DNA from 4 places in the Paenibacillus sp. J2L1-98 genome. Region 3 is predicted to be linked to each of the others. Evidence: riboswitches for the same ligand, from Rfam matches in the RefSeq annotation. Region 3 holds a riboswitch; each other region holds the start of a gene.

Region 1 (7,984 bases), on a different contig from region 3:
GCGAAGGGACACGCATCGTATTGTACAACTGCATGCTCTTCTTTAAATAATTGCTATCTCCGTCGAGATGAAGCACTTTCCCGGGCACTTCAAAAAATGGCTGGTTCTGCTGCAACGCATGCCGAATACTATCTTCGTTCTCAATTGCTTGACGTTCTCGTTCCGAGTGCATACGTCTTAAGGAATCGTTTACTTTAATCCGAACTTGCTGCACCGCACTTGTCGATTCTGGATCGCGTATGACCGATAAATCAGGAATCGGAGCATCCGCAAGCAATCGGTAGTCCGTGCCCTTCAGAACGGCCGTATGTGTACGAACAGCTTCAACCTTGAATAGCACGTCACCGCCATACGATTTGCGGACGACCAGGTCCCCTTGCTTCATGCGTAAATCACCTCTTCCTCTATCCTATGGGCAGATAGGGCGAATGGTGAGTATTTTATGTTTAAGAGCCTAACCGCCCCAGCCCGCTTCCAGCATGCTGCGGCTAATTCGTGCAAATTCCTCAAGCGACAACGTCTCGCCGCGCCGTATCGGGTCAATTTCGTTCTTTAGAAGCAGCTCCGTTAATGCCTCGCGCCGATCTTTTCCTACAAATGCCGTCAGATTGTTCGCCAGCGTCTTCCGGCGCTGCGCGAAGCTGGCTTGTACGACCCGGAAGAAATGATCCTCGTCAGGCACATCGACAGCCGGCTTATCGCGCAAGGATAGCTTGATGACAGCCGAATCGACATTTGGCTGTGGAATAAACACCGTATGCGGCACCGTACAGACGACCTTTGGCACGCAGTAATACTGTACGGCAACGCTAAGGCTGCCATACTCCTTGCCGCCCGGCTTAGCGGCCATCCGCTCAGCTACCTCCTTCTGAATCATGACGACGATGTGCTCAAGCGGCAGCTTCTCTTCAAGCAGCTTCATCAGAATCGGCGTAGTCACATAATAAGGCAAATTCGCGACGACGCTGACGCCGGTAACGCCGGCAAACTGCTCTTCGAACAGCTGCTTCAGATCAAGCTTCAGCACATCGCCGTGAATCACAGTCGTATTGTTCTCTTCGGCGAGTACATCCCTTAGAATCGGAATAAGCCGATTATCGATTTCTACGGCCGTCACCTTCCCTGCGGCCTCGGCAAGCCGCTGCGTGAGCGCGCCAATACCGGGCCCGATCTCCAGTGCGCCCTTTGTTTCATCAAGCTCGGCAGCCGCTACGATGTTGTTCAAAATATTTTGGTCAATCAGAAAGTTTTGTCCTAAGCTCTTCTTGAAAGAGAAGCCGTATTTGGCAATGATCTCTTTGGTCCGTTTGGGCGTGGCCACCTCTACCGAAGCCGATTTTACCGCTGTCTTGCTTTGCTCAGTATGCTCTTGTCCGCTCATCCCGCTATCCCTCCAGTTCCTCTTCCATTTGACGGAACGCCTCCGTAAATTCTGCTTTGGAAATTCGAAAGCTTGTACAACGTTTATAAAACTGCTTGCCGTTCGCATAACCGATGCCAAGCAGCTTGCCTATAACCAGGCGCCGATTGGACGCGTCCGGATGGACGATTAGGCCTGCATCCATTAAGTCTTCCCAGCTAATTTCTCCCGCTCCGTCCGCCGACTCTGTACGCAGCTCTGAGAGCGCTGTACGAATCGCTTCGGGACTCGCGTTTTCAATGCCGATATCCCCTTTGTACAAAGCTTTCTCCTGCGGTAAAAAAGCATGCTTGCACCCGGGTGCGTGACGGGCGACTATTTTGCGGATACGTTCTCCCGCATGGTCGGGATCAGTAAATATAATGACGCCGCGACGCTCGTTCGCCAGCGCGATTCTTCTCAGCACGTCCTCACCGATGGCCGAGCCGTTCGTCTCTATGGTATCCGCATCTACCGCCCGTTTTATTGCTACGGTGTCATCTTTACCTTCAACGACAATGATCTCTTTGATCATCAAGATCATTCCCTTCTTTATAAATTCTAATAAGCCCGCAAACATGCAAAAAGAAGAGGCAGTGCCTCTCCTTATGATGGCATATTTAATTAAATATTACGATAAAATGATGGTAACCCGCTCATCAGCTTGAGGTAGGTCTATTCGGCCCCAGCACATATACAGTGATGCCTTTCTTTCTGCCGAACTTGTTTGCAATCTTAGTGCTGTCAAAGTATACATCGATTTTGTTGCCTTTAATCGCGCTGCCCTTATCCTCAGCCCGGCGGAAGCCAATGCCTTCAATGTAAACCCACCAGCCAATCGGAATAATCTCAGGATCAACGGCTATAGTCCGTCCCTCTTGCACACGGGCTCCTGATGCTGTAATTCCGTATTGCGGATGGCTTTCATCCTTGCCTGTAGAAGCTACGCCTGCTGAGTAAGCAGTCAACGTGACGTTCTTAAGCACTTTCCTTGCCTTAAACGTGACACCGCTCTTCGTAAGCGAAGCCATGCTTGTGCTTCTGTTCGAGAGAACCGTTACCTTAGGCTCTTCCTTCTTCGTTCCGATAGCGATAACCTGATCAACAGCCGCCGTCTCGACAACCTTGCTGACCATCTTCTTCGAAATGAGAACTCCGTCCTCATACTGCTTCTCGATATGTTCTACAATAAGACCTTGTTTACCGGTTTGCACGAGCTTTTCCTTGCCCGCTTCCAGTGTCGGATCCTTCTTCTTCACGATAGAGAATGGCATCGCGCGTTCCGTTTCCGATACTTTCGTGTCGACGCGCACTACTGTTACCGTCAATTCCGCATTTACTGCGGTATTAAGCGGCGGTACTACTTTATCTTGACTACGAACTGGAATATGTAATTCCTCGATCGCTGCCTTTACTGTTCTCTCTGTCGTGTACACAGTAGAGGTCTTGCCATCAGCTTTCACAATTACCGGTACCGCATGAGTTACCTCGATACGATCTCCGTCCTTTATTGCCGCATTAAGCGGTTTAGACACCTCATCATGTGGTCCAATTGCGATAGCTTGTTCATCCAGTAGGCGTTGCAGGACCCATTGCTTCGTTTCCACAATGGTTTCTTGTCCGTTCACTACTACGGAGACGCTTTTGACAGCCGTTCCGTACAACAACACCAAAAACATGAAAGTCATAGCGATTGAGATAGTAGCACTCAAAAGAATCAAACGCAAGTTTTCACGCTTCCATCGCAATGCGAAAGACATGCTGGATGATCGTTTCCCATGGGTGTCCTTAACCTGGAGTATTCCCACTTCATCGGTCCTCCTTCATAGCCCCGCCGCCAAGTTTTACGCATGATACAACTGACGCGACTATAGTATATTGGCGTGCAAGCACGCAATCCAGAACTGCTGCCGAACCTCCCACCCCCATCTTTAATCCCTATGTCGACAAATTCCCGATTATTCGAAAATAAAAAGAAGCCGTCGACAGAGGATCTGTTTCGTGGCTTCCCGGGTATTACTACTCTGGGATACGGAAAAATGGATGCACGAGGTTGATCACTCTCTATAAACGCTTACGAGGTTAGCTGACGGATTCGGGCAAGAGAGTCGCCCTATTCGTTACACAATGCTCATGGCAAAGGCTCCGAAATTCACCCCTGAAGAATTCAAAATGCGGTATAAATTCCCGCATCTGGTTCCCCCGCTCTCCAAAGTGGAGATTAAGCGCAAACTGGAAATCCAATACAAAATGTTATGCTCTGAGTTGAATCATACCCTCATACGAGGTCAATTGTAAAGATACGATAAAAGACGATTTAAGCGAAAAAGGTGAATAAAGACGGAAAAAATAAGCGATAATCGATATAAAAATTAGTTTTTACGCGATAAAGGTCTTAAATTCTCCTCATTTCTCTCATTCTCAGACAATACCAAAACATTTTTTACCGTTTTCGGTCGTAATTGCGCCTATTTCTTCCACCGTTTTGCCTAATAATTCCGCTGCTGTCTCTGCAACTAAGGACACATAGGAGGACTCATTTCGCTTCCCTCTGAACGGGTGAGGGGCCAAATATGGAGCGTCGGTTTCAATCAAAAGCCGGTCGAGCGGAACCTGTTTAAGCACCTCTTTGGGCACCCTTGCATTTTGGAAAGTAACAGGTCCTCCGAACGAAATATAGAAGTTCATATCCAGGCACCGTTTTGCGGTTTCCCAGCTGCCTGAGTAGCAATGCATGACGCCTCCGACCTCGGCTGCATTTTCCTCTTGAAGAATTCGGACAACATCCTCGTGAGCATCGCGATTGTGAATAACGACCCTCTTCCCTACTTTGCGCGCAAGACGGATCTGTTCGCGAAATACACGCTGCTGAACGTCTTTAGGCGAGGTATCCCAGTGATAATCAAGACCGATTTCGCCGATGGCAACAACCTTCTCATGCGCGCATAGCCGTTCAATCCATTCTAAATCCTCCGGAAGCATATCTATGCTGTCCACAGGATGCCAGCCGACAGCCGCGTAAATGAACTCGTACTGCTCGGCGAGCGCGATCGTCGTCGGAATCGTTTCACGGTTAAAGCCAATATTGAGGAGCATATGCACGCCTGCATCTTTTGCGCGCTGAATGACTTCGTCACGATCTTCATCGAACTTATATGAGTCTAAATGGGTATGTGTATCGAAAAGTAATGTCATATTGATGTCAGGCTCCTTCAGTCGAGTTTGAACAATTTTTTCAAAGAATCAGGTATCCGGTTCATATTTTTTTTGAGCGGCTCTTCCGGGTAGTACAAATGGTATTGTCCCTGATGCAGACCGGTAATAGAGCGAACAATGTCGGATTTGGCAGAAATTTCACTTATTTCATCCTGCCCGTCTAACAACAAAATCGGCGCTTTTTCTTTCTTTTCGCCATCTTTTTTATCAGGTCGATATACGTCGTATGGCAGGTCAAACGGGAAATCAATCTCCATATGATAATCCGGATTCATTCCAATAGAAGAGAAACAATCACTAATTTCATTTAATAGCGTTTCATCGGGATTTTCAATGGTTATGTACTTATATAAATGACGGTGCAGAAAACGGTCGCACAGATCGCTTAGCAGCAAATCCTGCTCCTCCGCCCATTGCGTGAAGGCAGTCTGAATGAGTGCTTCATCCAGTTTCAGATAATCATGCACCGTCATCGTATTATGAAGCAGCACCTTAATCGAGCTTGGCATCCAATTAAATACATAGCCACCCACATAAAGCTCCTGCGCTCTACGAAATATTTGACGTAAAATAATTTCAGAGCTTCTTGTAACTGGATGGAAGTAAATCTGCCAATACATTTGATATCTGGACATCAAATAATGCTCTACGGCGTGCATTCCGCTCTCTTTTACTACAATTTGCCCTTTATAAGGGCGTAATACGCGCAGTATCCGCTCTAAATCGAAAGTACCGTAATTTACACCGGTAAAATAAGCGTCTCTAAGTAAATAGTCCATTCGGTCAGCATCCATTTGGCTTGAAATGAGACTTACGACGATGGGCTTTGGGTATGTCTTTTGAATGACAGCCGCTACCTGCTCGGGAAATTGTTCCGATACAGCCCGCAGCACGCGATTAATTTCTGTATCTTCAAGCAATATTTTACATGTCCACTGTTCGTGATCCGTGTCGAATACTTCTTCTAAGGAGTGGGAGAACGGACCGTGACCGACATCATGCAGCAGTGCCGCACAGAGTGAGACCAGCCTTTCCTCGGCAGGCCAATCGGGATAGCCGTTGCGTTCGAATTGAGAAATAATTTTACGCGTTATTTCGTAAACGCCGAGTGAATGCGAAAATCTGCTGTGCTCAGCGCCATGGAAGGTCAAATAGGAAGTTCCTAATTGTCGTATCCTCCGCAACCGCTGAAACTCCTTCGTGTTAATCAGATCCCAAATCGTCTGGTCCTGCACATAAATATAATGATGGACAGGGTCCTTAAAAACTTTCTCTTCGGTCAACTGTTGCTTCATCAGTTCTCATCTCCTTTGTTCATATTTTCGACACAAAACATGAGACTAATGTCGAACGTTGTCGTAAATTAGTTTCCAAAATGTCGAAGCTGTTGTATTCTATTACAGAGTAATATGAACCTTATATCTAGTCAAATACTTGTTCCTACGGCTCTTCCGGGGAATATTCTTGGTTGACTATTATGGTAATCGTTGGTATTATAGTAATCATAAAAGTAAAAACAATGTCGAACGATGACGAAATACATTTTGAAAGGGGCAATGATAGATTATGATGAAATCTACTGGTATTGTTCGTAAGGTTGATGAGCTGGGACGCGTCGTTATACCGATCGAATTGAGACGTACGCTCGGTATAGGCGAAAAAGATGCACTTGAAATCTACGTAGATGGCGAGCGCATTATGCTTAAGAAATACGAGCCTGCATGCATCTTCTGCGGCAATGCAGAGAACGTATCTTACTTCAAAGGAAAAATTGTTTGTCATATTTGTTTGTCAGAAATGCCAACACCTGTGACAAAATAAAAAAAATCAGTTATACTGTACTTATCAACTTGTTAATTCTAACCTTTTTTATACTCCTTGATACCTTCCTGCGCTTGAACCCGGCCAGGAAGGTCTTTTTTTTGTCTGCTTCATCCCTTTATGACTGCTTTCTATCTATTTACTTCATTATACACATCCCGCTTCGGCAATCCGCGATCAACAGCTACCATCTTAATCGCTTCCTTCCTGTCGTATTGCTCCTCATAATGAGCGACATGAGCAGCAAGGTCAAGCTCTGACCACCAAATATCGTCTGCTTGTTGTTCACTTGCGCCGGATCCCTCTGCCCCTTCCACTACAATGCAAAATTCACCCTGCGGCGGATGCTCCGCAAACCAGCTGATACATTCCGATACCCGCCCGCGAACCGCTTCTTCATGGCGCTTCGTCAGCTCTCTGACACAGGCTGTCTGACGATCACCCAAACATTCCTGAAGAGCATCGAGCGTTTTACTTATTCGGTGCGGTGATTCATAAAAAAGCAGAGTTCCTTTTTGGGCTTGCATATGCTGCAGCCACTTCATTAACGATTTTCGCTCACGCGGCGGAAAGCCGGCGAATAAAAAACGGTCAGTCGGCAAGCCCGACATAATAAGAGCGGACAACGCGGCATTTGCGCCGGGAATAGGAATAACGGGGATATTGTTTTCAACTGCTTCCTTCACAAGATCTGCACCGGGATCAGATATGGCAGGCAGTCCCGCATCGCTTACTAGTGCAATCGATTGTCCTTCCAGCAGCAATCTGATCAGCTCAGGTCCGCTTGCACGCTTATTATGCTCATGATAGCTAACGATACGTGTACCGATTTCAAAATGCGTAAGCAGCTTCCGCGTTTGCCTGGTATCCTCCGCGGCGATCAGCTGCACTTCCTTTAGTGTGCGAATCGCGCGAAAGGTCATATCCTCTAAATTACCTATAGGCGTTGCGACTAAATACAGGCTGCCTGAGCTTTCGCTGGCAGCTTCCGAGAAGCTTTTCTGTACATTCATACGATCTGCACCCCATTCTCATATACCATAATAGGCGGAAGAAGCTTAATATCAGGTTTTCCATCCCGCATAGCTTCTATTAACACCATATTGGCTTCAGCATTCGCATGTGGATGAACAAATTGGATCCGCTTCGGCTCAAGCCTCCATTTGCGCATCGTTTCCACGATATCAAGCAAGCGTGATGGACGGTGAACCATAGACACTTTCCCCCCAGGCCGAACCAGCCGTGAGCATGCCTCTGCAACATCATCAAGCGTACAGTGGATTTCATGCCTGGCAATCGCATAATGTTCATTCTCATTTTGATCGCCTGCCGTTACCGGCATATAAGGCGGATTAACCGTTACCGCATCATATACCCCATTCCCCGCCAACTTCGGGTACAATCTCAAATCCTGCTCAATAACCGTAATTTGCTCCGTCAACTGATTGAGCATTATGCTTCTTCTCGCCATATCCGCCAGCCTCGGTTGAATTTCAACTGCATCGATTTTCGCATTTGTCCGAGTGGTGAGAAGCATAGGAATTACTC
Region 2 (7,984 bases), on a different contig from region 3:
GGCCTTGGAGAAGCGATTGCGCTTGGACTTGCCCGGGCGGGCGCAGATGTGGCGCTTGTCACGAACCGTACGCCAGCCGACAAAACGGCGGATGCGGTGCGTGCGCTGGGTCGCAAGGCCATTACGATCCAAGCGGATATTGCCGACCGCACCAAGCTTGCGGGTATTATTGAGCGTACGGTTGATGAGCTGGGACGCATTGATGTACTCGTCAATAACGCGGGCATTATCCGCCGGACCCCTGCCGCAGAGCATAGCTATGAGGATTGGCAGGATGTACTGGACGTTAACTTGAATTCGGTATTTCTTCTTTCGCAGCTGGCAGGCAAGCATATGATTGAGCAAGGCTCCGGCAAAATTATTAATATCGCTTCTATGCTCTCCTATCAAGGAGGCATTAACGTTCCCGGCTATACGTCCAGCAAGCATGCGGTCGCCGGGCTTACCAAAGCGCTTGCGAGCGAGTGGGCCGGCAAGGGCTTGCAAGTAAACGCGATTGCGCCTGGCTATATGAGCACGGATAATACGGAAGCGCTTCGTGACGATCCGGTTCGCAGCACGCAAATTTTGCAGCGCATTCCAGCAGGTCGCTGGGGAACGTCTGAGGATCTGATCGGACCGGCCGTATTTTTGGCTTCCGCAGCCTCCGATTATATGAATGGCCATATTATGGCCGTTGACGGCGGTTGGTTAGTCAGGTAAATGGCGGGTTATCGACAGGGCTTTCCACTGCGCGGCTTAGGATGCGCTTCGCAACATGATGCTGACTTCTTACCGAGTACGAGAGCAGCGCGCTGCTTTAACGACAGTTTAAGCTAAAATAGGAATTCAAGAAGCCCGTGCCTCCATAGGAGCGCGCGGGCTTCTTAGCTTTTTACCGGTTCTATGTATGTGATTTGTGCCTAGTCGGTTTATACTCTGAAGGCGGACCAGTGCGCCGGGTATGTGAGTGACGGAGGCAGCTTTGTGTCGGCATCACCCTTAGCTGAGTTAATCTGGGCTTGAGTGAGAAAAATACTTTCGGTGAGGTTGGCGCCTCTGAGATCAGTATCCCGGAGATCAGCCCCGATGAGGTCAGCCGCTCTCAGGTCAGCGCCTCTTAAGTCAGCGGCAATTAGGCAGGCCCCTCTCAAATTGGCGCCTTTAAGGTCAGCGCCTCTCAGTTTGGCACCGATAAGGTCGGCACCCCGGCCATAGGTCTTCCGGCGGCCTGAGGCTCCCTTCTGCGAGCGAAGGGCTTTGGCCCGCACGAGCTCGCTGGTCCGCAGGAGCAGCGCATTGACATCTGCTCGGTGTGCGGCTGCGTCCAGTTCCATAATGGAGTCGGGATCTAGGTAAGTAAGGCGTTCCGTCTCTTTGAGCGCTAAGCTGAGCGCATCATGGATCGGACGTGCAGGTTGAAGAGTCAGCGCTTCGGTCAAATACCAGAGGAGCTCATGCAGATGCCGCATGACCTTGAACACCTCAAACATTTGATTCGCGGATGCCGGGACCTGCTGCCAGTCGTGTCCGCCGAAGGTAATCCGGGAAACCTTTTGCCCCGCGCCGAAGCAGTCATATACAGTACAGCCTCGAAAGCCCCGCTGCCTGAGGCTGTTATGAACGCCGCATCGGAAGTCCGATTGCAGGTTTTGGCAGGGCTGCCCGGCGTCTTTGTCAGTTGCGAAGTCTGCCGAAGCCGCATAGGGCAGCGCGACACAACACAAACCGAAGCAGCTCTCGCAGTCAGCTTGAAGAGTGAGGCGATTGCTTTCGGGGAATGGTTCAGCATATTCGGGATTCTCAGACATTGTGTGGCTCCTTTTCGCTTAATCGTATTTCGATGCTTGCATTTCCATATCTAAAGAAAAATCTGTGGCAGGACAACATGTGTTTTCCATATAGAAATGGTTTTTACAGTTCTTATATGTTATTACTGAATATTTTCTGCGTCAATCCTTATTCGCAGCTGGAGAGATTTCGGGGAAGACGCACTCCGCGGCAAGTAAAAATGCATCGGGCAACGAACAGGATAGCGTAATATTTTGGTTGCAGTTATAATGTTCGATGACGGGCATTTAACGGCTTCAATTCATCGGATGTTTACAAATGTATGTCGAAATATTCGGAAGAGTGAGGCGAGATGTGTGAAGGAGACTGAAAAAATTTATAACACTGCGGTAGAGGCAACTTTGGAGGTTATTGGAGGGAAATGGAAAACGGTTATTCTTTTTCATTTAACGTTCGGCAAAAAGCGTAACAATGAATTTAGAAACCTTATACCCGCCATTACTCAAAAAATGTTGACTCAGCAGCTTCGGGAGCTTGAAGAGGAAGGCGTCATCCTGCGCACTGCTTACAATCAGGTGCCGCCAAAAGTCGAGTATGAGCTGACAGACTACGGCTGGAGTTTAAAGGAGATCCTGCATCTGATGTGCAGGTGGGGAGATTCGCATATAGAGCGTAAGTACGAGGGGAAGGCTGCCGTTCTGGCCAATCCACCGCTTGATGCCGTCAATAATAGTTAAGAAGCCGACCTTATTCTGCAGGCCGGCTTTTTTTATGACAGATCTTTTACGGTATGACTTTGCGCCTTCGGAAGTCGTCGAAGATGTTCATGAACATCGCTTCCGTATCGATGAATTCGTGAAAGCCTAAGCGGCGGGCCTTCGTTCCGTCGGCGAAGAAATCGTAATCCCATGAGAACACGAAATCGCCAAATCGCCATGAGGATACCTCTTTATAGGAATGCCGGGCAAGCCCATGCTTCTCGGCCATCTTGTCCCATAACGGCTCCTTGTCCGACATAACAATGTCCAATGACATCTGCAGCGGAGGCGCTGTCTCTAAGCCGAAGTAGTGAGCAATCTTTGGCCATAATTCATTCCAGCGGAACAAATCGCCGTTCGTAATGTTGAATGCCTGATTGGCGCAGCGCTCATCTGTCGCCGCCCATACGGTTGCTTTTGCAAGAAGCCCGGCATCTGTCATCTCCAAGAGACTGTTGTAAGCTCCGGGCTTTCCCGGAAACCGGAGCGGAAGTCCAAGCTCCTTCGAAATGGAAGCGTAGACCGCAATAACCATGGCGAGGTTCATCGGATTTCCAAGCGAGAAGCCGCAGACTACAGAAGGACGGAGCGCCGACCAAGTCCAAGTCTTGCCGCTTTGTCTTTGTTCTAAGTATTGCTGCTGATCAATATTGAACTCGGGCGGCATATGGTTAGCGTCTGACTCGCGGGCCGGCGTCTTGAAGGGTCCGAGATGCGCGCCGTATACTTTGTATCCCTGCATTAAGCTGACATGCTTCAAGCCCGATGCGATTGGTTCGATAGCTTCTACGACGTTCACTAGCATGGCGAGATTAGGTTGAACGAGTTCGGCCCAAGTTGGACGGTCCTGGTAGGCGGCATAGAAAATATGTGTAACCTCGGTTAAACCGCTTAGCTTTTCACGGGTTTCGTCTGCATGGAGCAGATCTGCAGCAATATACCGGACACGGCCGCTAGACTCACCGCCTCGGCGCGATATGCCGATTACGTCCCAATCAGGGAGAGTGATGAGGTAATCGATAAGGTTGCTCCCAATAACACCATTTGCGCCTACGACTAAGGCGACTTTGCGATTTTTTGGAGATTCAGTATTCATTGCGAATCAGCTCCTTCTGCACTGTGCTTTGTTCAGACTTATATTGCCTCAACAAATAGGAGCTGTGAAGTACGCACTTTGAAGTGACGTAAGCACTTTAAAGTAATTAAGCAGTAATATCGAAGGATTTATGTGGGGAAGAATAACTCGCAGGGGAAAGCTGCTCTGGAGGTAATACGCTAACCCGGCTTCCGAAATACAGCTCTCGCGAGCCTTTACCGGGATGCAGAGACGCTAACAGTAAGACAGCCCAGAACGTGGAACCTGTTCTGGACTGTCTATTTTTGTTATGAAGACCGTTAATCCAAAGAGACGTAAGAGACAGCACGTTGACGCAAAACAGATTCTTCAAGATCGCTTTTGAACGGTGACGAATCGGACGCATGTGCCAGGACATGATTGACGGCTGTGGCGAATAGGTTGAGTATGCGTCCGTCCCGATCCGTCTTGTCATACTGAAAATGGTTTAGAGGCGGGAGAGGGACGCTGCCGATAAAGCTTTGAAGCAGGTCGCTCCATCGTTCCAAGTCAATCGCATCTTCGTTATCGCAGGCGAATAGCTCGCTCCAGCCGAATCCCAGATTGCTTGTTAAACGTAGACATATACGATGGCCTGCCGAGTCGACGGCGATAGCTGGAATGACGAATAGTTCGATTCGTGTGACGGATAAATAGGGGGATTGTTCGGTGATGAAATAATGCTGGTTTTCACAATTTGTCAACATAAAAAAATCTCTCCTTTGTTCGCTTACGAGGTTAGCTGCCGGATTCGGGCTAGAGAGAATGCCCTACCAGGGTTACAAATCCCTGGATTCACCCCTTGCGAAACGTTATCGAACGTACGCGTTGGTTCCCCCGTTTTTTCATTCGAAAAATTCAGCGTTAATAGTGTACTCTTTATTATAACCCCCAATCGCTTCGCTGTAAATCTTATGAAAAATTCAGAGATAATGGCTGGCGGGCATTCATGACTGCCGAGAGCTTAAAAAAGGGATGATCGACAAGTACCTCTTGTCAGATCATCCCTTTGTTCGAAACGGCCCGGTCAGTCTTCTGTAATTGGCTCAACCTCTACCCAGTCCTGCGACCAGTTCTGTATTTCCCGGATGACCGGCTCGAGTGCGCGGCCCTTCTCCGTTAATGAATACTCTATGCGAACAGGTATTTCGGGGTAAACATGCCTGTCGACAATACCTTCATTTTCTAAATCCTTAAATCTCTCCGACAGCAGTCTGCCGCTGATGGGGAGCGCGGACTGTACGGCGCAGAATCGCTGCGGGCCGGACAAAAGCTGATTTATGATTAGGCCGGTCCAACGCCTGCTGATGATGTCCATTCCCTTCTGGAAACGGGGACATAGGTTAGATTGATCCATGCGTATCACCTCTTTTTACTTCTATTAAGTATAACCTCAATATCTTATTTATACAAGCAAACCTGAATATTGTTAATTACTTGACTATCCTTAGTTATAAAATTATAATTAGTTACAAATAGTAAGTGATTTGAAGGAGGCACAACAATGAAGCCCTTATTTCTAGCACACGGATCACCGATGCTCGCCGTCGAGCAAAATGAATATAGCAGGTTTCTTGAGCAAACAGGAGCGGGCTTGAATCCGGATGCCATCGTTATCTTCACCGCGCATTGGGAGACCGAGGTAGTTACGATCTCGTCCAAGGATGATGAATACGAGACGATTTACGATTTTTACGGCTTCCCCGATGAGCTGTACAAGGTTAAGTATCCAGCGAAAGGATCTACTAAGGCAGCTGCACTTGTCGGCCAATTGCTGAAGGATAGCGGCATACCGGCAGCCTATGATACGAATCGCGGACTCGATCACGGCTCATGGACGATGCTGAAGCATATGTTTCCGAAGGCGGACATCCCGGTCGTGCAAGTTTCCGTTAATCCTTACCGCTCCGCAGAGGAGCAGTACCGGATTGGCGAAGCGCTGCGCAGCCTTAGCTCGCAAAATATTTTGCTGATCGGCAGCGGCGTAACCGTCCATAATCTGAGGGTGGTGAAATGGGGACAGCAGGAGCCGGAGAGCTGGGCAGTCGAATTTGATGAGTGGCTAATCGAAAAAATGAATAAGCAGGATTTAAATTCTCTATTTCAGTATGAACAGCTTGCTCCGCATGCTAAAATGGCTGTACCCCGCGCAGAGCACTTTGTTCCTTTATATATCGCGCTTGGAAGCGGCCATGCGGAAGCGACGCCGGAGGTTATTTATCGAAGCTACCAATTCGGCACACTGAGCTACTTATCCATGCAATTTTAATTTTATATACAGTTAGAGAAGGTGAATAAGCATGATCAAACCAAATATCGCAGCCATTATTAAGGATAAATTAAAACGTACGCAAAGCGGAAGCCACGATATTTATGTCATTGGGCCGGTTAAGCTTCCTGTAGAGTTAGACGGCGAAACGAAGGTGTTTCATTGGTATAGCTGGCTTCGCAAGGAGGCAGGCGAGGAGAAGTCTCCCGAGCAGCTGGTTGAAGATTTGAACCGCTTCTCCTATGCCGATCTTCAGCAATCAAGCGTTCTCGTATATGGCGATTTCGAAAATAATGAAGATGCGCTCATTCGGATGCACAGCATCTGCCATACGGGAGATATATTCGGGAGCGCAAGATGCGATTGCGGCTTCCAGCTGAAGCAATCGATGCGGATTATTACCGAGCACGGCTCGGGAGCACTATTTTATTTGGCGAACCATGAGGGTCGGGGAATCGGGTTGTTCAGCAAAGCGATCGCTTATTTGCTGCAGGAGGACGGCCTTGATACGGTTGACGCGAATACGGAACTGGGCTTTGCGGATGATGCGCGCGATTACAGCGATGCCATCGCCGTGCTTAAGCTGCTGCGCGTTTTGCCGGTGTCGATCATTACGAATAATCCGCGTAAAGTGGACGCGCTGCGCAAATCGGGTATGAACGTTGCCGGAAGAGTGCCGTTATGGGGCAACTCCTCCGTCTATAACGAGAAATATATTCAAACGAAAAGGAACCGGTCAGGTCATTTTGGAGAAGAGCCGCATACACTCGTTCAATAAAGCCGCGGCAGCAATATAAACAGCGGAAACCGTTTCTTGCGTGAATGCGCAGCGACGGTTTTTTTTGTCATAACGAAGCTCTGCTTACGTATTGTCTGCATATTTATCCGACCGCAATCCATTAGTAAGTAAAGGATGGATGATCGGTGCAAATCATTGGTTATAATAAACGACGAATCGAGAACCGTCCGAAGACACGAAAAAGCATCTAAATCAGCTATAAAACGACAAAATTATTTTGCGTTCCTCTTCTTTTTCAAGTATGATGAGAAAAAATGAACTCATGTTCACATTAAAGGAGTTACAACGCATGCAATCAAAAACGAGCCATTGTAAAATTGTTGACTGCACGATCCGCGATGGCGGACTCGTAAATAATTGGGATTTCAGTGTCGAATTCGTTCAGCATTTGTACCAAAGCTTGAACGAAGCCGGCGTCGATTATATGGAAATCGGCTACAAAAACTCGCCAAAGCTGCTTAAAGGCGCTGACAGTGCAGGCCCTTGGCGTTTCCTGAACGATGATTTCTTGAAAAAAGTCATTCCGAACAAAGGCAATACGAAGCTATCCGCGCTTGTTGATATCGGCCGCGTCGATGAGAACGATATTTTGCCGCGAAGCGAGAGCCTTCTAGACTTGATCCGCGTTGCTTGCTACATCCAAGACGTAGACAAAGCGCTGGAACTCGTTAAAGTATTCCACGATCGTGGCTACGAGACGACGCTGAACATTATGGCTCTTTCGAACGTTATGGAAAACCAGCTTATCGAAGCATTCGAGCTAATCAACGAAAGCGTAGTTGACGTCGTATACATCGTTGACTCCTACGGCAGCTTGAAGCCAAGCGACGTAAGCTACCTTGTTGATAAATTCCGTCGCCACCTGCCGAACAAACGCCTTGGCGTTCACGCGCACAACAACCTGCAGCTTGCTTTCGCCAACACATTGCTTGCGGCAGAAAACGGCGTTGAGCTGCTTGATGCTTCTGTTTACGGTATGGGCCGCGCTGCCGGCAACTGCAACACGGAGCTGCTTGTATCTGAGCTGAAAAATTCGAAATACAGCATCCGTCCTGTTCTCGACATGATCGAGAAATTCATGATTCCGCTTCGCGAGAGGGAAGAATGGGGCTACATCATCCCTTACATGATTACAGGCATCCTGGACGAGCACCCTCGCTCCGCGATGGCGCTGCGCGATTCCGCGGACAAAGATAAAGGCGTGGAGTTCTACGACCGCCTTACAACACCTGAGATCGCTCACAGCAAATAATAATAATATCAAAAAGCAGCTC
Region 3 (7,984 bases):
ACCGCTGCTTCACGCGCTGACGAAGTCATTGCTTCGCTGCACAGCTGGCTGAAAGTTAAGGTGCTTATGCCGCAGCGCGGACGCAAGAGCGAAGTTGTAACGATGGCTGCCGACAACGCGAAGGTGATGCTCGATGAGAAATTCCGGCTTATCGAACGAGACGAGGAGCGGAGCGTCAAGGCGTCCGAGTCGCTCGCCGGCTGGCTTGGTCTTGAGGAAGTACGCCGAATCGAAGCCTTCGATAACTCGAACATACAAGGAACGAATCCGGTTTCGGCCATGGTCGTCTTTACCGACGGCAAGCCGGATCGTAAGGAATACCGCAAGTACAAGGTGAAAACCGTGCAAGGACCGGATGATTACGAAACGATGCGCGAGGTCATACGGCGCCGGTATGAGCGTGTATTGAAGGAGGAGCTGGCAGCTCCCGACCTGATCGTTGTCGATGGCGGCAAGGGGCAAATATCGGCAGCGCTCGATGTGCTTGAGAACGAGCTTGGCTTGTTCATTCCCGTATGCGGCCTTGTGAAGGATGCGAAGCATAAGACGGCGCAGCTCATGACCGGAGACCCTGCCGAGATCGTACCTTTGCCGCGCGACAGCCAGGAGTTTTATTTGCTGCAGCGCATCCAGGATGAGGTGCACCGGTTTGCCATTACGTTCCACCGCGAGCAGCGCGGCAAGTCTATGGTTGAATCGAAGCTCGACTCGATTCCAGGCATCGGAGAGAAGCGCCGCAAGCTCCTGCTCAAACATTTTGGCTCCATCAAAAAAATAAAAGAGGCCTCAGTCGAAGACTTCCGGCCTCTATCGATTGGAGATAAATTAGCTTCGCAAATTATAGCTGCTCTAGGAGAGGAGGAGTCGTCGTAACGGACGGCTTCTTCTCTTTTTTGCGGCTTAAATATTTGAGGACGTAGGCAATCGGCACCGGCAGCACCGCGAAGAAGATCGCAGAAATGATATTTGGCGCCGATCCGATCGTCAACAAGGATAAGCCTACGGCTACGCTGTTGAAGATCGCATGGGTAAACATCGAGGTAATGAGACCGTATCTGACGAAAATAAAGCTGAATACAAGCCCGATAATCATGAGCTCGATCAATCTCGTCGAGGACGGATAAAACGGATACATGACGTGTCCGAGCGCCCAGAAGAAGGTCGGGAGCAGCGCTGCGGCAAACGTATTTTTGAACCATCTGCGGAATAACCCGATGCCGAAGAAGCGGAAGACGGCTTCCTCGGAAATAGCGGCAGCCCAAGCAAGCACCGGCATCAGCCATAGAATGCCCATATTATAAGGAGATTGGGTGGCATCCGACGTATCCCAGGTTCCGATCGTCAGCCGCAATCCGATAAAGATGAGCGACTGCAGCGCAAACAGGATGATCGCGAATAAATAGGCGAGACCAACGCTGCGCCAAACATGATCCCCATAGCCCTTTTGCCCGAAACGCGGCCATAATGCGCGGCCCTGCGCCTTCCAGAGGCCGTCCCCCGCGATCAGCGAAATATAGATGGACCCGGCCATCGGGATGGTCAGCAGCACCGTTACGATTGCGGTTATCGTTGTAGCCGATCCGGCCATTTCATTTTCGCCCAGCTGAGCGCGCATACCATCGAGCATGTTAAGGTTCATGATGATATACGTAATTAAAAATACGATGGTGAGAATGATTCCAAACTTAAAGGAAGTAAATCTCCGGTACAGCACTGCGTAAATAATCGCTAACACAAATAGCACAAAGCTCATGAAAATATAGCCGAAGCCGGTTAGATAGCCAGCTATTTTATCCTGCTTATTTACATATAGGATGTAGTCGTCCGGCGCGGCGAACGCAGGCTTGTATTTGGTAATAACGGTGCGGCCATCGACGTTTAGCGCATTCACATCGATCTTAAGCTGAGCTTTCTTAATAGCAGCGGAAGGCGGCTCGCCATGCCATTCACCGTTAGGCAATAGCTCACTCCCCCGGAAATCAAGCCCGTTGAAGCTTTGTGCCGACAGGAAAGAGATCACTGCCTCCGTCTTAATGGCGTCAGGCAGCGGCTCGCCGTCAATTAGCAGATTCCAAGCCACGACCTTTTCGCTTTGCATATGTACATAAACGAACCCGCTGCCGCCGCCGGCAAATTTCAAATCAACCTGAAACGTATCCGTCGGGAAGCTTGGATCATATTTGTCGGCGTATGTTTTGACCAGCTTATTTTTGGATAAATAACCATTAAGTATTTTATCGGTTTGATGCACGGCTTTAGCCGATTTCACTTTCAGGCCGGTTTGTTTCTCAGCGAAAGCAGCAGCGCGGTTCTCGGCAGCCGACTTTTCAATAACTTTTGTGTTTAATTCACCGGATACGATGGAAGCGATCATGGGCCCGACGTCAACGGCTGCATAAATAATGAAGCAAGCAATCGCCGCCCATAGAAAACGTTTCCATTCATTAGGCCTGATAGAATCGATCATTGGTTCACCTCAACTGTCTATTTAGTGAGTAGCTTATTTCATTACATTACCATATTAATCCCTGAATTATCCAATGAAAAAGAACGTTTGCTTTCAAAAAACTGCGAAATAACGATGTCCGGGAAGCTTGCTGCTTGCTGCTTTGTCCCACTGCCTATATTTGGACTAATATCGTCCTTTTTGTCGTAAAAGCCAGCTTTATATCGAGACTGATTTGGGATTATAATCGTAAACGGCATACAAATAGAATAGAACAGCCGAATTTCCTATGGAAATCGGGGGAACCATAAAGCTGTCAAAATCGATGAACCTGCTGTAAGCAAAGAGGTTCACATTTGGCGGCATGGGGTGAATTTTAGCGCTGGAGCCATTTCTCCAGCCGCCGAATAGGGCTGCCTGTCCAGGCCCGAATCCGTCAGCTAACCTCGTAGGCGTATTGGAACAGGACTCATCGCACAGAGCATCTGAGTATCCAGTGCTTTTTTTTATGCTCAAAAACAGCTTCATCATTATAAGACATAGCGAAGAAGAAGGATAAACAATGAAAATGGATTGGAATGTTTTAAAGTGGTCTCCTCCACGAATACTGGTGTGCGGATTTGCGCTTATTATTTTACTGGGAGCCAGTTTATTATCCATGCCTTTTGCATCAGCGAGCGGCGAGCGGCTGCCTTTTATAGATGCGCTGTTCACTGCAACGTCGGCGACATGCGTAACAGGGCTGGTCGTCGTGGATACAGGAACGTATTTCTCGGTTGCCGGCCAGGTCATATTAATGTGCCTGTTCCAGCTCGGCGGGCTCGGCTTTATGACGATGGCAACGCTGGTAGCGCTCGTGCTGCGCAAGAAGATATCACTGCGTGAGCGGCTTTTGCTGCAAGAGGCTATGAATCAGTCGAGCATGGAAGGGATCGTACGGCTCATCAGACGGGTTATTGTTTATTCGCTTACGATCGAGCTAGTCGGATTTACGCTATTTTCCTCTAGATTTGCATTTGATATGCCGCTGGGCAAAGCGCTGTTTTTCGGAGCGTTCCATGCGGTTTCCATGTTCAACAATGCGGGGTTCGATATTTTCGGCGGATACCGCAGCTTGACGTTGTATGTAGAGGACCCCATCGTCAATATTGCGGCCATGATGCTCATCATAACCGGCGGTTTGGGCTTTGTCGTTATTTCGGATCTGTTGGAGTTCCGCAAAAACCGCAGGCTGTCGCTGCATAGCAAGGTTGTGCTTACGATGACGGGAACGTTAATCGTAGTCGGTGCCATCGTCATTTTCGTATTTGAATTTACTAATCCGAAGACGCTCGGCTCACTGGAATGGGGCGGAAAAATTTGGTCCTCCTTCTTCCAGTCCGTCACGCCGCGGACGGCAGGCGCCAATACGCTCGACTACACAGCTCTGCGGCAAGCGACCGTGTTCTTTACGATCATCTTAATGTTTATCGGCGCATCGCCCGGATCGACGGGAGGCGGGATTAAGACGACCACCTTTACAACGCTGATCGGTGCTGTCATCTCGATGATTCGCGGACGCGACGACATTGTGCTTTTTCGGTACAGACTCGGCAAAGACAGAATTTTCAAAGCGCTGACGATAACCATGATTTCATTAGGACTCGTCATTATCGTAACGATGATCCTGTCAATGACGGAGGATCAGGCTTTCATTAAATTATTGTTTGAAGCAACGTCTGCATTCGGTACGGTCGGACTGTCAGTCGGCGTTACGCCGGAACTGACCTTCGTCGGAAAAATTGTCATTGCATTTACGATGTTTGCCGGACGGCTTGGTCCTTTAACGCTAGCCTACGCGCTTGGGCCGCGCACAGAAAAAGAGCTGTACCGGCATCCTGAAGGCAAAATTACGATTGGATAGGGGTTTTTGCAAGTGGGAATCAAGAAGAAACAGTTTGTTATCGTTGGCTTAGGAAGATTTGGTTCGAGCTTGGGACGGGAGCTGATCGAGCTCGGCAATGAGGTGCTCGGCATCGATAAGGATGAGGAGGCCGTTCAGGAAATGAGCGGCGTACTGACATATGCGGTATCTGCCGACTGTACGGATGAAGAAACACTGCGTTCGCTTGGCGTGCGTAACTTTGATTGCGGCGTCGTAGCAATCGGCGATGACATCCAATCGAGTATTCTCACGACAATATTGCTTAAGGATTTAGGCGTCAAGCAAGTTGTGGCGAAAGCAATGAGTGAACTGCACGGCCGCGTGCTTGAGAAAATCGGCGTTGACCGTGTCGTGTATCCGGAGCGGGATATGGGCATCCGGGTAGCGCATCAGCTCGTTTCTCCGAACCTGCTCGATTACATTGAGCTTTCCAAAGAATATACGATCGCCGAGCTTGCTGTTCCGCAATGCTTGAACGGCAAATCGCTGCATGATCTTAATCCGCGCGCCAGATTCGGCTGCAGTATCGTTGCGATCAATAAGCCGGGCGGCATCATCATTGCGCCTACGGCAACGGATGTGCTTGCTGAACGCGATGTTATGGTTATTATTGGCACAAATGATCAAATCGAGGACTTCGAGGCAGCTGTAATCCGCTAGGCAATTCATCAGATTGGAAGTGAAAAGCAGTTGGAAACCGCCGCGATGCCAATCATCCATCACTTACTTATTTTGCTCATTCTCATCGTATTAGCCGGTATGTTTGCGGGACGTGCAGCCGTTATGCTTCGTATTCCTGATGTAGCTGCTTTTATATTGGTAGGGATGCTGCTTGGACAAGGCTTGCATTGGATTAATGAATCGAGCAGTTCTCTGACTAACCAGCTTGTATTAATCGTCGGCTCGACTGTTATTTTATTCGATGGCGGACGTAATATTAGTTTAATCGGACTGAGCAAAGTCAAGTGGACGGTAGCCTTGCTCAGCGTCCCAGGCGTCCTTATTACGGTAATTGTAACGGGTACAGCTATCCATTTTATTTTCGGCCTGGAATGGCTTTATGCGCTGCTGGCAGCGTCGGTCATCGCTTCTACCGACCCGGCTTCCATTATTCCTGTCTTTCGTCAGGTTGCCATTCGAACGAAGGTGAGGGAGACGGTAGAAAGCGAGTCCGCCTTTAATGATGCGACCGGCTCCATCATCACCTTCGCTTTAATAGCGGCCATTACGGGCAAATCGGCATTAGAGGCTGGTCCGATGCTTTTCCAGTTTGCGTATACGGCAATCGGCGGCATTATTCTTGGGGTATTAATCGGCGTCGTCTCTGTTTACGTTGTAGCCCATTTACGGCTGGGCATCTTAAGGGATTATACGACGATTGCTATGCTGGCAACGGCGTTATCTGCTTATTTGCTCGGTGATTTGCTGCATGTGAGCGGCTTTATGGCGACGTTCGTGGCCGGCCTTATTTGGGGCAATCCCCGTCTGCTCCAGCTTAAGCTGGATGAGAAAGAAACCGAAATTGTACATTTCTCCGACAATGTGACCGTTATGCTGCGCATGCTTATTTTCGTGCTGCTCGGGAGTCAGGTCGATCTGGCGCTGCTGCTGCAATACGGCTGGCAAAGCTTAGCGGTCGTTTTGGTGCTTATGCTGATCGCCCGTCCGCTTACAGTGCTTGCCTGCAGCTTGCCTGACCGCAAGGCGGCTTGGCAGAGAAATGAGCTCGTATTCATGATGTGGGTAAGAGAGACGGGGGTCATTCCTGCCGTATTGTCGGGAATGATTACTAGCGCCGGCATTCAACATGCGGATAAGATTGCCTCTATTACACTAATGGCCATTCTCATAACGGTTCTGCTTCAAGCCAGCACCACCGCTTTTTTTGCAAAGCGGTTGGGGATGGATTCGGAGGCGTAATATTGGAAATGCTGAAGGACAGCGGCCTCTTTAGAGGCTGCTGTCCTTTTTGCTTGGAAAGCGTGCTGCCAGCTCATTGATCCATAGGCGAACCGCAGGGCTAAGCGCTGCCGAATCGGCATGAATAAGTGAAGTTGTGCGTTTCGTTTCCTCCAGCTCGCGGATTTGCACAACGATGAGCTCGTTGTCTTCAAGCAGCTGACTGCGCATATAGGATTGGGGAAGCAGCGTCGCGGCTCTGCATGTATGGAGCAAGCGCAAAATCGCTTCGAACGAATCGATTTCCATACGGACATCCGGCTGCAGATGGTATTTGTCGAAGAGCTCGTCGGTGAGCAGCCGGTACCAGGTTCCTTTTGAAAATAAGATCATAGGCATGCCGGTCAAATCTTGAATGCCGAGCGTTCCTTTATCGGTAATCACTTGATTGCGGGGCAGTACGAGCGAGAGATGGTCCTCAAATAAAGGTATGCACCTAAGCGTCGAATCCTCGATACTGGAGGCGACAATGCCGATATCCGCTTTATGGTCGCGGACGAGCGACACGATTTCATGCGTCTTGCCCGTTATCGCTTTGATGTCGAATTCCGGGTGGGTAGTCGTAAGCCGTTGGATTAGGTCGGGCAGTGTCGTCTGCAGCGTCGTTAAACTCGCGCCTATCGTCAGCGTCGTATGGCCGGTCGAAGTAAACTCGGATACGGTTTGCAAATATTTGCGGTGAAGCCGGCGCAGCTCGAGGGCATATTCGTAAGTCAGCTGCCCGATCCGGGTGAGCTCAAGCCGTTTGCCGATTCGGCGAAATAAGGGGGAGCCTATTTCTTGCTCCAGCTTAGCTATTTTACGAGAGAGTGCAGGTTGGGATAGATTGAGCAGCACGGATGCCTTATTCATGCTTGATTGCTCGACGATAACGGTAAAGACATGCATCTCTTCATTCATGAATGGAACTCCTTATATCATTTTGTTATAAGAAATTATAAAAAATAAGCAATTCCATTATAAGCTGAAAAGGAGTAGGATGGGAAGTGTGGCTAATATGTGTCGACTTTTGTTGACGGAGGTACATGCTGGGGTTACAATGTAGAATGATTTGCCATGCGTAAATAGCTGATGACTGCCTCTGGCAGCGCAGCGTTCTTTTTTTGCGCTGAAATATAAGCAATGTATGAAGATGAACTCGATACATTCTTATATTTTAAAAAAAGCATGCTAGCACTCACAGTATTGAAAGGAGAAGGAATGACATGAAAGGAAACTCGTATTTCTCGCGCAAGCTTCACTCGCTTCTCGGGATCATTCCGCTCGGCGGGTTTATCGTCGTGCACGGTCTGACCAACTACCAGGCGTTTGAACGCGGACCTGAAGGCTTCGACAAAGGCGTACATCTGATCAACAGCTTGCCCGTGCTGCCGCTGCTCGAGATTTTCGGCATTTACCTCCCGCTATTGTTTCATGGTATTTACGGTTTATACGTTGCATACCAATCGAACACGAATACGGGACGTTTTAAGTATGGACGGAACTGGGCGTTTACCGCACAGCGGATTACAGGGGTGATTACCTTTGTATTCGTTTTCTGGCACGTATTCCAGACTCGGATTCAAGTTTACCTCGGCAACATAACGCATGAAGAGCTGGGTTCTACGATGAATCAAATCGCAAGCAGCCCTGCTTTGTTCGTGCTTTACGTTATC
Region 4 (7,984 bases), on a different contig from region 3:
GCTCCATTGATTTTCAACACGATTACAGTGTCTGATGGCATTTCGATGGGACATGAAGGGATGCTGTTCTCACTGCCAAGCAGGGAGGTCATTGCCGATTCGATTGAGATTGTAGTAAACGCCGAGCGCTTTGATGGCTTGGTTGCAATTGGCGGCTGTGACAAAAATACACCAGCTTGCATGATGGCGATCGGCAGAATGAATTTACCAGCTGTTTACGTCTACGGAGGAACGATCCAACCAGGAAAGCTGAACGGTAAAGATGTGGATATCGTTACGGCATTTGAGGCGGTAGGACAATATCAAGAAGGAAAATTAACGGATGAAGAGCTTCATGAAGTGGAATGCCAGGTATGTCCGGGTGCGGGCGCTTGCGGCGGGATGTATACAGCGAATACAATGGCGTCTGCGGTCGAAGCTTTAGGGATGAGCTTACCCGGATCTTCATCCACGCCTGCCATTTCTTCCTATAAAGCAGTTGAATGCGCAGAGGCGGGAAGAACCGTTATCAAGCTTCTTGAGAAAGATATACGGCCGCGCGACATTATGACAAAAAAAGCGTTCGAAAATGCAATCACCCTCATTATGGCCCTTGGGGGATCAACGAATGCTCTGCTTCATCTCATGGCAATGGCGCACTCGGTTGAGGTTGATTTAACTTTAGACGATTTTGAACGGATTCGTAAACAAGTGCCTCATCTTGCTGATTTAAAGCCAAGCGGCAAATATGTCATGCAGGATCTGAATGATAATGGCGGCGTACCGGGCGTTATGAAAATGCTGCTTGAAAAAGGTCTGCTCCATGGCGATTGTCCTACGGTCACAGGAAAAACAATTGCTGAAAACTTGGCTGAAGCACAGCCTCTGAAAGAAAATCAACAGGTCATACGTCCGTTCGAGAGTCCGCTGAAACCAACGGGTCCACTGGTTGTGCTGAGAGGCAATCTTGCTCCTGAGGGCGCAGTGGCAAAAATGTCAGGTTTAAAAAAGCTGAAATTCTCGGGCCCCGCACGCGTCTATAATAGCGAGGAAGAAGCGACAATAGCCATTTCGAATGACGAAATCGTTAAAGGGGATGTGCTGGTCATCAGGTACGCTGGACCAAAAGGCGGGCCCGGTATGCCGGAAATGCTTTCGGTAACCGCATTAATTATAGGAAAAGGCTTAGGCGGCGAGGTTGCTCTGCTTACAGACGGACGGTTCTCGGGCGGTTCGCACGGCTTTGTTGTAGGTCATGTATCGCCGGAGGCTCAGGTAGGCGGGCCGATTGCATTTTTGCAAGAAGGGGATATGATAACCATTGACAGCGAGGCGCAGGAAATACAATTTGATATCACGCCACAGGAGCTGGAAGCAAGAGCAAATCATTGGATCAAGCCTCCGCTTAAATATAAATCGGGTGTGCTTGCCAAGTATGCGAAGCTCGTATCATCGGCATCAAAAGGTGCAGTAACGGATCTTGAGATATAATCTCAAGATCCGTTACTGTGAGATGGAGCATTAGAACGATATGGAAAGATTGAACGGGATGTAAGCGTTTAATCGATTATACAAGGTGATATTTCAAATCAATTTGATTGTATCTGTTCCTTTACAACACTTTTTGGAAGGAGTATGATTCAATTCGTGATCAATCATCATATCTTGTTCAATAATTAACCTTTATCGCTGAGTTCTGAAGAAGAAACGGGGGAACCATAGAGGACAGATCAACCGATCTGATCTCAGGGGTGAATCACTTGGCTTTTGTTAAGTGTAGGGCGACTTTTGCGCCCGAATCCGACAGCTAACCTCGTAAGCGTCCAGAAGAGGAATTATTCACGACCTGCCAAACTATTTTGGTAAAGCCGTGGGAAAGTCCTTACTTTCCTGCGGCTTTTTTTTGTCCAAAATTATGATTTACTTGTGTTTAAATGGTTTAAATGGCTGATGAATAGGTGTATAACAAATGAACGGGCGAACAAGATATATGGAGAGTTTGATCACGGTGTTTAATTTTAAATATCCAGTGATAAGAAATGGGGCATCATCATGGTAAGCAGATTTAAACGATTACTAATCGGACGTCCAATGAAAAGCACAGAAATCGAAGGTGAAAAGCTAAGCAAGCTTAAAGCGCTCGCCGTATTGTCATCAGATGCGCTCTCATCGGTCGCTTACGGCACGGAGCAAATTTTGCTTGTGTTAATGGCGGTAGGATTTGCAGCCGTTTGGTATTCGATTCCGATATCGCTCGCTGTGCTCGGACTGTTATTAGTCTTAATTTTATCCTATCGTCAGACCATCTTTTCTTATCCGACGGGTGGCGGCGCTTATATCGTAGCCAAAGACAATTTGGGCGTTTCAACAGGTCTGTTAGCCGGTGGTTCGCTCCTTGTCGATTATATTCTAACGGTTGCCGTCAGCACATCTGCCGGTACAGACGCTATTACTTCAGCTTTTCCATCTCTTCATGATCATCGTGTTTTAATTGCGTTAGTGATGATCTTGGTGCTGACCATTATCAATTTGCGAGGAATTACAGAGTCCGCATCCGTGTTAGCATTTCCGGTATATTTGTTTGTAATAGCCATTTTCGTGCTTATCATTTCCGGTATTATCAAATATGCAGCCGGAGGCATTCATGCCGCTGCTCCAGAGATGGGCGCAACCGTCTCGAATATCAGCTTGTTTTTGTTATTAAAGGCATTTAGCTCAGGGTGTTCGGCCCTTACCGGCGTTGAAGCGATGTCCAATGCTATTCCTAACTTTAAACAGCCGGCTGAACGCAATGCGGCCGCTACTCTTATTATGATGGGTACGATTCTCGGTGCGATGTTTATCGGGATCAGCCTGCTTGCCTATTGGTACGGCATTACTCCGAATGAAAAAGAAACGGTTGTTTCGCAAATTGCGAATGCAACATTCGGCAGAGGGGTAATTTATTATAGTATACAGGCAGTAACCGCTCTGATTTTGTTTCTGGCAGCCAATACAGCTTATGCTGCTTTCCCATTGCTCGCCTTCATGCTGGCAAAGGATAAATACATGCCGAATATGTTTATGGCTCGCGGGGACCGTTTAGGATTTTCAAATGGCATTATTATTTTAGGCGTCTTATCGGCGCTGCTTGTTATTGCTTTCCACGGCAATACCGAAAATTTAATTCCGCTGTATGCGGTAGGTGTATTTATTCCATTCACCTTATCCCAGCTGGGGATGATGGTACGCTGGTTGAAATTGAAGCCAAAAGGCTGGATATTTCCATTCATCATTAACACGGTCGGGATGTTGACGACGCTTGCGATCACGCTGATTTTCATCTTTACGAAGTTTAGCCACGTGTGGATGGTATTTATCTTTTTGCCGATCGTTATTTTTATCTTTTTCGGTATTCACCGCCACTACCGGAACATGGCGGACGAATTGCGGATTAATATGGCAAAGGATAAGCCTGTCATAAAAGGAAGCACGATCGTAGTTCCAATTGCGGGAATTACCCGTGTCGTTAATCATTCGTTAAGCTATGCCAAATCATTGACGGAAAATGTAGTTGCCGTATACGTCGGATTTGATGATGAGGATATTGAGCGGATGGAGAAGAAATGGGAAGAGTGGAATCCCGGCGTCCGTCTTATCGTACTTCGCTCAAGTTATCGGAGCATCATTAGGCCGTTAATGAGATTTATTGATACGATTGAATGGAAAACTGCCGAAACGGATCATATCACCATTCTCATTCCGCAATTTATTACCAAGCACTGGTGGCACTATTTTCTTCACAACCAGACGAGTTTAATGCTCCGTGCATATTTATTTACACAAAAAGATGTGGTCATCGCGACAGTACCTTATCATCTTCAAAAATAACGGCCCTAGTTAGATGATTTCACAGAAATCAAGTGAATGTAAAAAACCCCTCCATGATCTTGAGATCATGAAGGGGTTTCCATTTATTAGAATTTACGCTGACCTAATTGTTGTTCTGCGATTTGAACCAGCTTCTTAGTAATATATCCCCCGATAGAACCTGCATCACGAGTCGATAAATTACCGTTGTATCCATCTTGTGAAAATGTAACACCCAGCTGTTGTGCTGCTTCAGTTTTCAATTGTGCAAGTGCTGCTTTTGCTTGCGGTACTACTAACGTGTTTGAATTTCTTCTGCTCATGTAAGTTCACTCCTTCGTTGGATGTAAGGTTATTATGTGGTGTATTTGTAAATGTATACATTCAAAGAGAAAGATTTTTCTAGCAATTTTTCCCATCTGTAAGAACATCATTTTTCGCAGAATCACGTACCTTAAATAGGTTGATCTCATTTGATTTCCTCAAGAATTGTTGGGGTATGCCCTAACTAATTATGGGGAGCTCTCCTTTAATAAAGGAGATATAATGGAAACTTCAGAGCGATACATAGGAGCGGATGGGTGCTGTCAAGTACTATGGAAACATGGTACTAGGTGGACTAAATGGATTCCTGTATAGTTACATTATCCGCAATCAACAATAGATCGTGTTTTCCGGCAGGCAGCTTGAATGTTATGGACTGCTGTCGGACAGGGGATGGCAGGAGGGTGAATAAGTGTAGTGATGAAGACAATGACCATGAAAGAAGAGCTGCAGCGGAAAGCATCCATACTAAAGCAGCACGAAGTTTATGCCTATCAAGCTGCTTATTACTTGCTTGAAAACGAAGCTTTAGCAGCCAAAGCGGTAACGCAAGCATTGCTGGCAATCTTTCAAGACGAACCATTTTTTCTCCAGCCTAAGCCGCTTCAGCAAAAGAGGATAAAGCAAACGGTGATGAAGGAAGCGCTCTTGACCAAGGCTGCCGCCTTACGGCATACGATTTAATCCGAATGATCCACATTCCAAACTCCTCAGAAACCTCTTCAATAATCGAACCCATATCAGCCTTTAAATATATGACTATACATATCCGTTGAAATAGGTTATTTTTTACATATGTAACTTTGGAGGGAGATCATGCAGTATGATCATTGATCTTACACATCTCATTCATGACGGAATGCCGGTATATCCGGGAGATGCGGAGACTGTATTGGAACAATCCAAGCGTATGAGCCAAGACGGCTACAACAATCATCAGCTTTCCATTAATATGCATGCGGGGACTCATATAGATGGACCCATGCATTTAATGGACATTCAGCGTTATATAAATGAATTTTCCGTGGAGAAATTTATCGGAGACGGCGTTTTGCTCGACGTATATGGAATAAGCGTGATTGACTATAAGGAAGAATACGAGGAGCTAATCAAAGCGGAACAAATCGTCATTTTGTATACTGGCCATGCCGAGCTGTATGGTCAGCCAGCGTATTTTACAGATTATCCGGTTTTGACTGCGGAATTTGTTGATCTGCTCATTAGAAAAAGGGTAAAAATGATAGGCTTGGATACTCCGTCACCGGATAAAGATCCTTTTGACATCCATAAACGCTTGTTCGTCAACCAAATTTTCATAATCGAGAACTTAAAGAACGTTCAACGGCTGCTGGACGTCGATGCTTTTGAAATTATAGCGCTGCCGCTTCATATTAGAGCGGATTCTTCCGTTGCTCGCGTGATTGCGCGGGTAAAGTTATAGTGTATGCGAAATTGGTCGATGATGAGGTGACGGAGAAAAAATTATAGCGGAAGGACTTGAAAAGTTATGGAGATTATTTATCACGGTCACTCTTGTATTCAAATAGCAGCAGGGGATCAGTCGCTAATTATTGATCCCTTTCTGAGAGGCAATGAATTAGCTGTATCGAAGGCGGAGGACATTAGAACGGACGCCGTTCTCTTGACGCACGCGCACACCGATCATATTTTAGACGCCGATCTGATAGCCAAAAACAATGATGCGCCAGTCGTAGCTATCGCCGAGCTTGCCGCCTATATGTCGTGGCAGGGCGTTAAAACGATCGATATGAATATTGGCGGAACGGTAGATCTGGGATTTGCGAAGGCGAAAATGGTGCAGGCGTTCCATTCTTCCGGTATCGTTCTGGCAGAGGAAAAACGTATTTTGTATGCGGGAATGCCGGCGGGGTTCATCGTTAATATAGATGGGATTAATATCCTTCATGCAGGTGACACTGCTTTGTTCAGTGATATGAAAATGATCGGAGAGCGTCATGCCATCGACATTGCGTTTCTTCCAATCGGAGACCGCTACACGATGGGGATGGAGGACGCGCTGCAAGCGGCAGAATGGTACAATGCGAAGCGGGTTGTGCCCATTCATTATAATACCTTCCCCATTATCCGGCAGGAAGCTGAAAGGTTTGTTCAGGAGCTGCACAAGAAAGGGATTGACGGCTTAGTATTAAAACCAGGCGAGAAAATGTCCGTATAAAGGCAGCCCGTCAACCTTTAAACACACAAGAGTATTCTAAAGAGCTCCATTGCAAGCATCGAATAATCTCAGATTATTCTTTGCACGCAATGGGGCTTTTTTATAGGCCGAGCTTCTTAAACTGCACGGAATGGGGCCTAAAGCGCTGGAACTAATTCGGCACTCCCTTGCCGCCAGCGGAAAATCGTTTGCCGATTGAACTAGTCATCAGTTTGAGCTGACGGGACTTCTAAACAGCAACTCCCGTCAGCTAACGGGTTCTTCCATATTGCCGCGCATAGAATACGATTCTTTGATATAATCTTTTATCCTTCATGTTTTTTAACGGATAAAATTGGGGTCTCGTATTTACCTCCAAAATCCACGGTTTCCCCTTCGGATCGAGTGCTACGTCCAAACCTAGTTCTCTGAACCCTTTCTTATGCTGATCAAAGTTGTTCCCGACAGAGACCCCGAGCTGCTTTAATTTTGCCTCTATCTGTTTAATTACCGAGTCATTGTACCCTGCCCCCGTCATTGTTTGATGGAAATAGCTGAGTTTTCCGCCTTGATGATAGTTTGTCGCAACCTTTCCAGGCTTTCCTATTTTTGTGAAAATGGCAGAGCATACCCATGTGTCTTTGTTCGACTTCTGGACCATGACACGAATATCGAAAGGGTTTCCGTTCGTTCTGGCCAAATAGATACCCTCTTGCAGTAAAAATGATCTTTTATTAGAAAAACGATTTAGCTTATTGTATAAACTTTCGATGGTTGGGAAAGAGGATTTAGCGGTGTTATATTGGGTCTGATAACCTGTCTTCTCTCTATTGATACGGATAATGTTAGCCCCGCCCGTACCGTCCGTAGGCTTAAAATAAATAGTAGAATATTCGGAAAGCATTGAAATCAAATTCTTTTTATTAAAAAGCATAGTCCGGGGGATATGTTTGCGTAAATTAGGTTGCTTTAGCAGCCAGCTGGTTTTAATCCACTTACTACTAATTGTGCTGCTCCTATATTTCATCACAAATACCAACACCTCTTTTTCTCTCAGCATATGTATTCTATTAGAAGCTTGTCACTACATGTGCCTATCAATCTAGCTTATCGTATATACTAGTTTTACAATTTGGAAATGAACAATTGACGTATCAACGGAAGCTAGCAGGAAAAAGGCCTCATCCTAACGAATAGCATTCGACAACTATTGTCGACGAGTTTGGTCATCGCGGCAGAAAGAAGGGCAAGAGCATGAAACATACGAGTATTCGCTATAGGCTGATGATACTGATGATTTGTCTGACCACGCTGCCTGTTTTGACGGTCACCTGGATTGCGACAAATAATACGCGAAATTCGGTAGAGAAAGAAATAATAGAAGCTAACCGTTCCCGTATGCTTTGGGCGGATCAGTATTTGGATGAATTAATTAGGCAAATCGACGTTCTCTTCTATTCCTTGCAAGTTAATCAGCAATTGATAGAAGGTCTTGGCACGATAGACAGTCAGGATTTGGGCGGACAATTCCGGACACAACGGTATATTCAGGAGACGTTGACCACAGCCTTTTATGCCAATTCCAAAAAAATTGACGAGCTTGCGCTGTACACTCATCAAAACCAAAAGGTTTATTCGGTCAACTACGCAAACAGC

What was found. A riboswitch is a leader RNA that binds a small molecule or an ion and turns the genes downstream of it on or off. The one in region 3 is predicted to bind cyclic di-AMP.
Region 1: another riboswitch for cyclic di-AMP. It lies ahead of AC0YNZ_RS27150 (ubiquitin-like domain-containing protein); the one in region 3 lies ahead of AC0YNZ_RS09820 (TrkH family potassium uptake protein).
Region 2: another riboswitch for cyclic di-AMP. It lies ahead of AC0YNZ_RS10800 (hypothetical protein); the one in region 3 lies ahead of AC0YNZ_RS09820 (TrkH family potassium uptake protein).
Region 4: another riboswitch for cyclic di-AMP. It lies ahead of AC0YNZ_RS03320 (APC family permease); the one in region 3 lies ahead of AC0YNZ_RS09820 (TrkH family potassium uptake protein).

Annotation. Positions count from the first base shown of each region.
Region 1 covers NZ_JBWDNW010000026.1:7,106-15,089, reverse strand. Annotated here, with positions in the region: gene yabG (sporulation peptidase YabG) at 1-385, opposite strand, end outside; gene rsmA (16S rRNA (adenine(1518)-N(6)/adenine(1519)-N(6))-dimethyltransferase RsmA) at 455-1,381, opposite strand; gene rnmV (ribonuclease M5) at 1,386-1,934, opposite strand; gene AC0YNZ_RS27150 (ubiquitin-like domain-containing protein) at 2,059-3,207, opposite strand; cyclic di-AMP (ydaO/yuaA leader) riboswitch at 3,455-3,637, opposite strand; gene AC0YNZ_RS27145 (TatD family hydrolase) at 3,821-4,594, opposite strand; gene AC0YNZ_RS27140 (HD domain-containing protein) at 4,612-5,910, opposite strand; gene AC0YNZ_RS27135 (AbrB/MazE/SpoVT family DNA-binding domain-containing protein) at 6,182-6,436, shown strand; gene rsmI (16S rRNA (cytidine(1402)-2'-O)-methyltransferase) at 6,568-7,449, opposite strand; gene AC0YNZ_RS27125 (tRNA1(Val) (adenine(37)-N6)-methyltransferase) at 7,446-7,984, opposite strand, start outside.
Region 2 covers NZ_JBWDNW010000004.1:132,313-140,296, forward strand. Annotated here, with positions in the region: gene kduD (2-dehydro-3-deoxy-D-gluconate 5-dehydrogenase KduD) at 1-702, shown strand, start outside; gene AC0YNZ_RS10785 (pentapeptide repeat-containing protein) at 912-1,790, opposite strand; gene AC0YNZ_RS10790 (winged helix-turn-helix transcriptional regulator) at 2,127-2,507, shown strand; gene AC0YNZ_RS10795 (SDR family oxidoreductase) at 2,554-3,624, opposite strand; gene AC0YNZ_RS10800 (hypothetical protein) at 3,924-4,349, opposite strand; cyclic di-AMP (ydaO/yuaA leader) riboswitch at 4,355-4,516, opposite strand; gene AC0YNZ_RS10805 (winged helix-turn-helix transcriptional regulator) at 4,670-4,999, opposite strand; gene AC0YNZ_RS10810 (DODA-type extradiol aromatic ring-opening family dioxygenase) at 5,147-5,911, shown strand; gene AC0YNZ_RS10815 (GTP cyclohydrolase II) at 5,943-6,689, shown strand; gene AC0YNZ_RS10820 (aldolase catalytic domain-containing protein) at 7,000-7,962, shown strand.
Region 3 covers NZ_JBWDNW010000003.1:327,482-335,465, forward strand. Annotated here, with positions in the region: gene uvrC (excinuclease ABC subunit UvrC) at 1-873, shown strand, start outside; gene AC0YNZ_RS09815 (lysostaphin resistance A-like protein) at 839-2,467, opposite strand; cyclic di-AMP (ydaO/yuaA leader) riboswitch at 2,713-2,916, shown strand; gene AC0YNZ_RS09820 (TrkH family potassium uptake protein) at 3,009-4,349, shown strand; gene AC0YNZ_RS09825 (potassium channel family protein) at 4,368-5,030, shown strand; gene AC0YNZ_RS09830 (cation:proton antiporter) at 5,061-6,290, shown strand; gene AC0YNZ_RS09835 (LysR family transcriptional regulator) at 6,321-7,229, opposite strand; gene AC0YNZ_RS09840 (succinate dehydrogenase cytochrome b558 subunit) at 7,535-7,984, shown strand, end outside.
Region 4 covers NZ_JBWDNW010000001.1:704,436-712,419, reverse strand. Annotated here, with positions in the region: gene ilvD (dihydroxy-acid dehydratase) at 1-1,470, shown strand, start outside; cyclic di-AMP (ydaO/yuaA leader) riboswitch at 1,657-1,816, shown strand; gene AC0YNZ_RS03320 (APC family permease) at 2,032-3,849, shown strand; gene AC0YNZ_RS03315 (alpha/beta-type small acid-soluble spore protein) at 3,936-4,151, opposite strand; gene AC0YNZ_RS03310 (hypothetical protein) at 4,570-4,836, shown strand; gene AC0YNZ_RS03305 (cyclase family protein) at 4,976-5,593, shown strand; gene AC0YNZ_RS03300 (metal-dependent hydrolase) at 5,660-6,349, shown strand; gene AC0YNZ_RS03295 (YheC/YheD family protein) at 6,600-7,355, opposite strand; gene AC0YNZ_RS03290 (sensor histidine kinase) at 7,583-7,984, shown strand, end outside.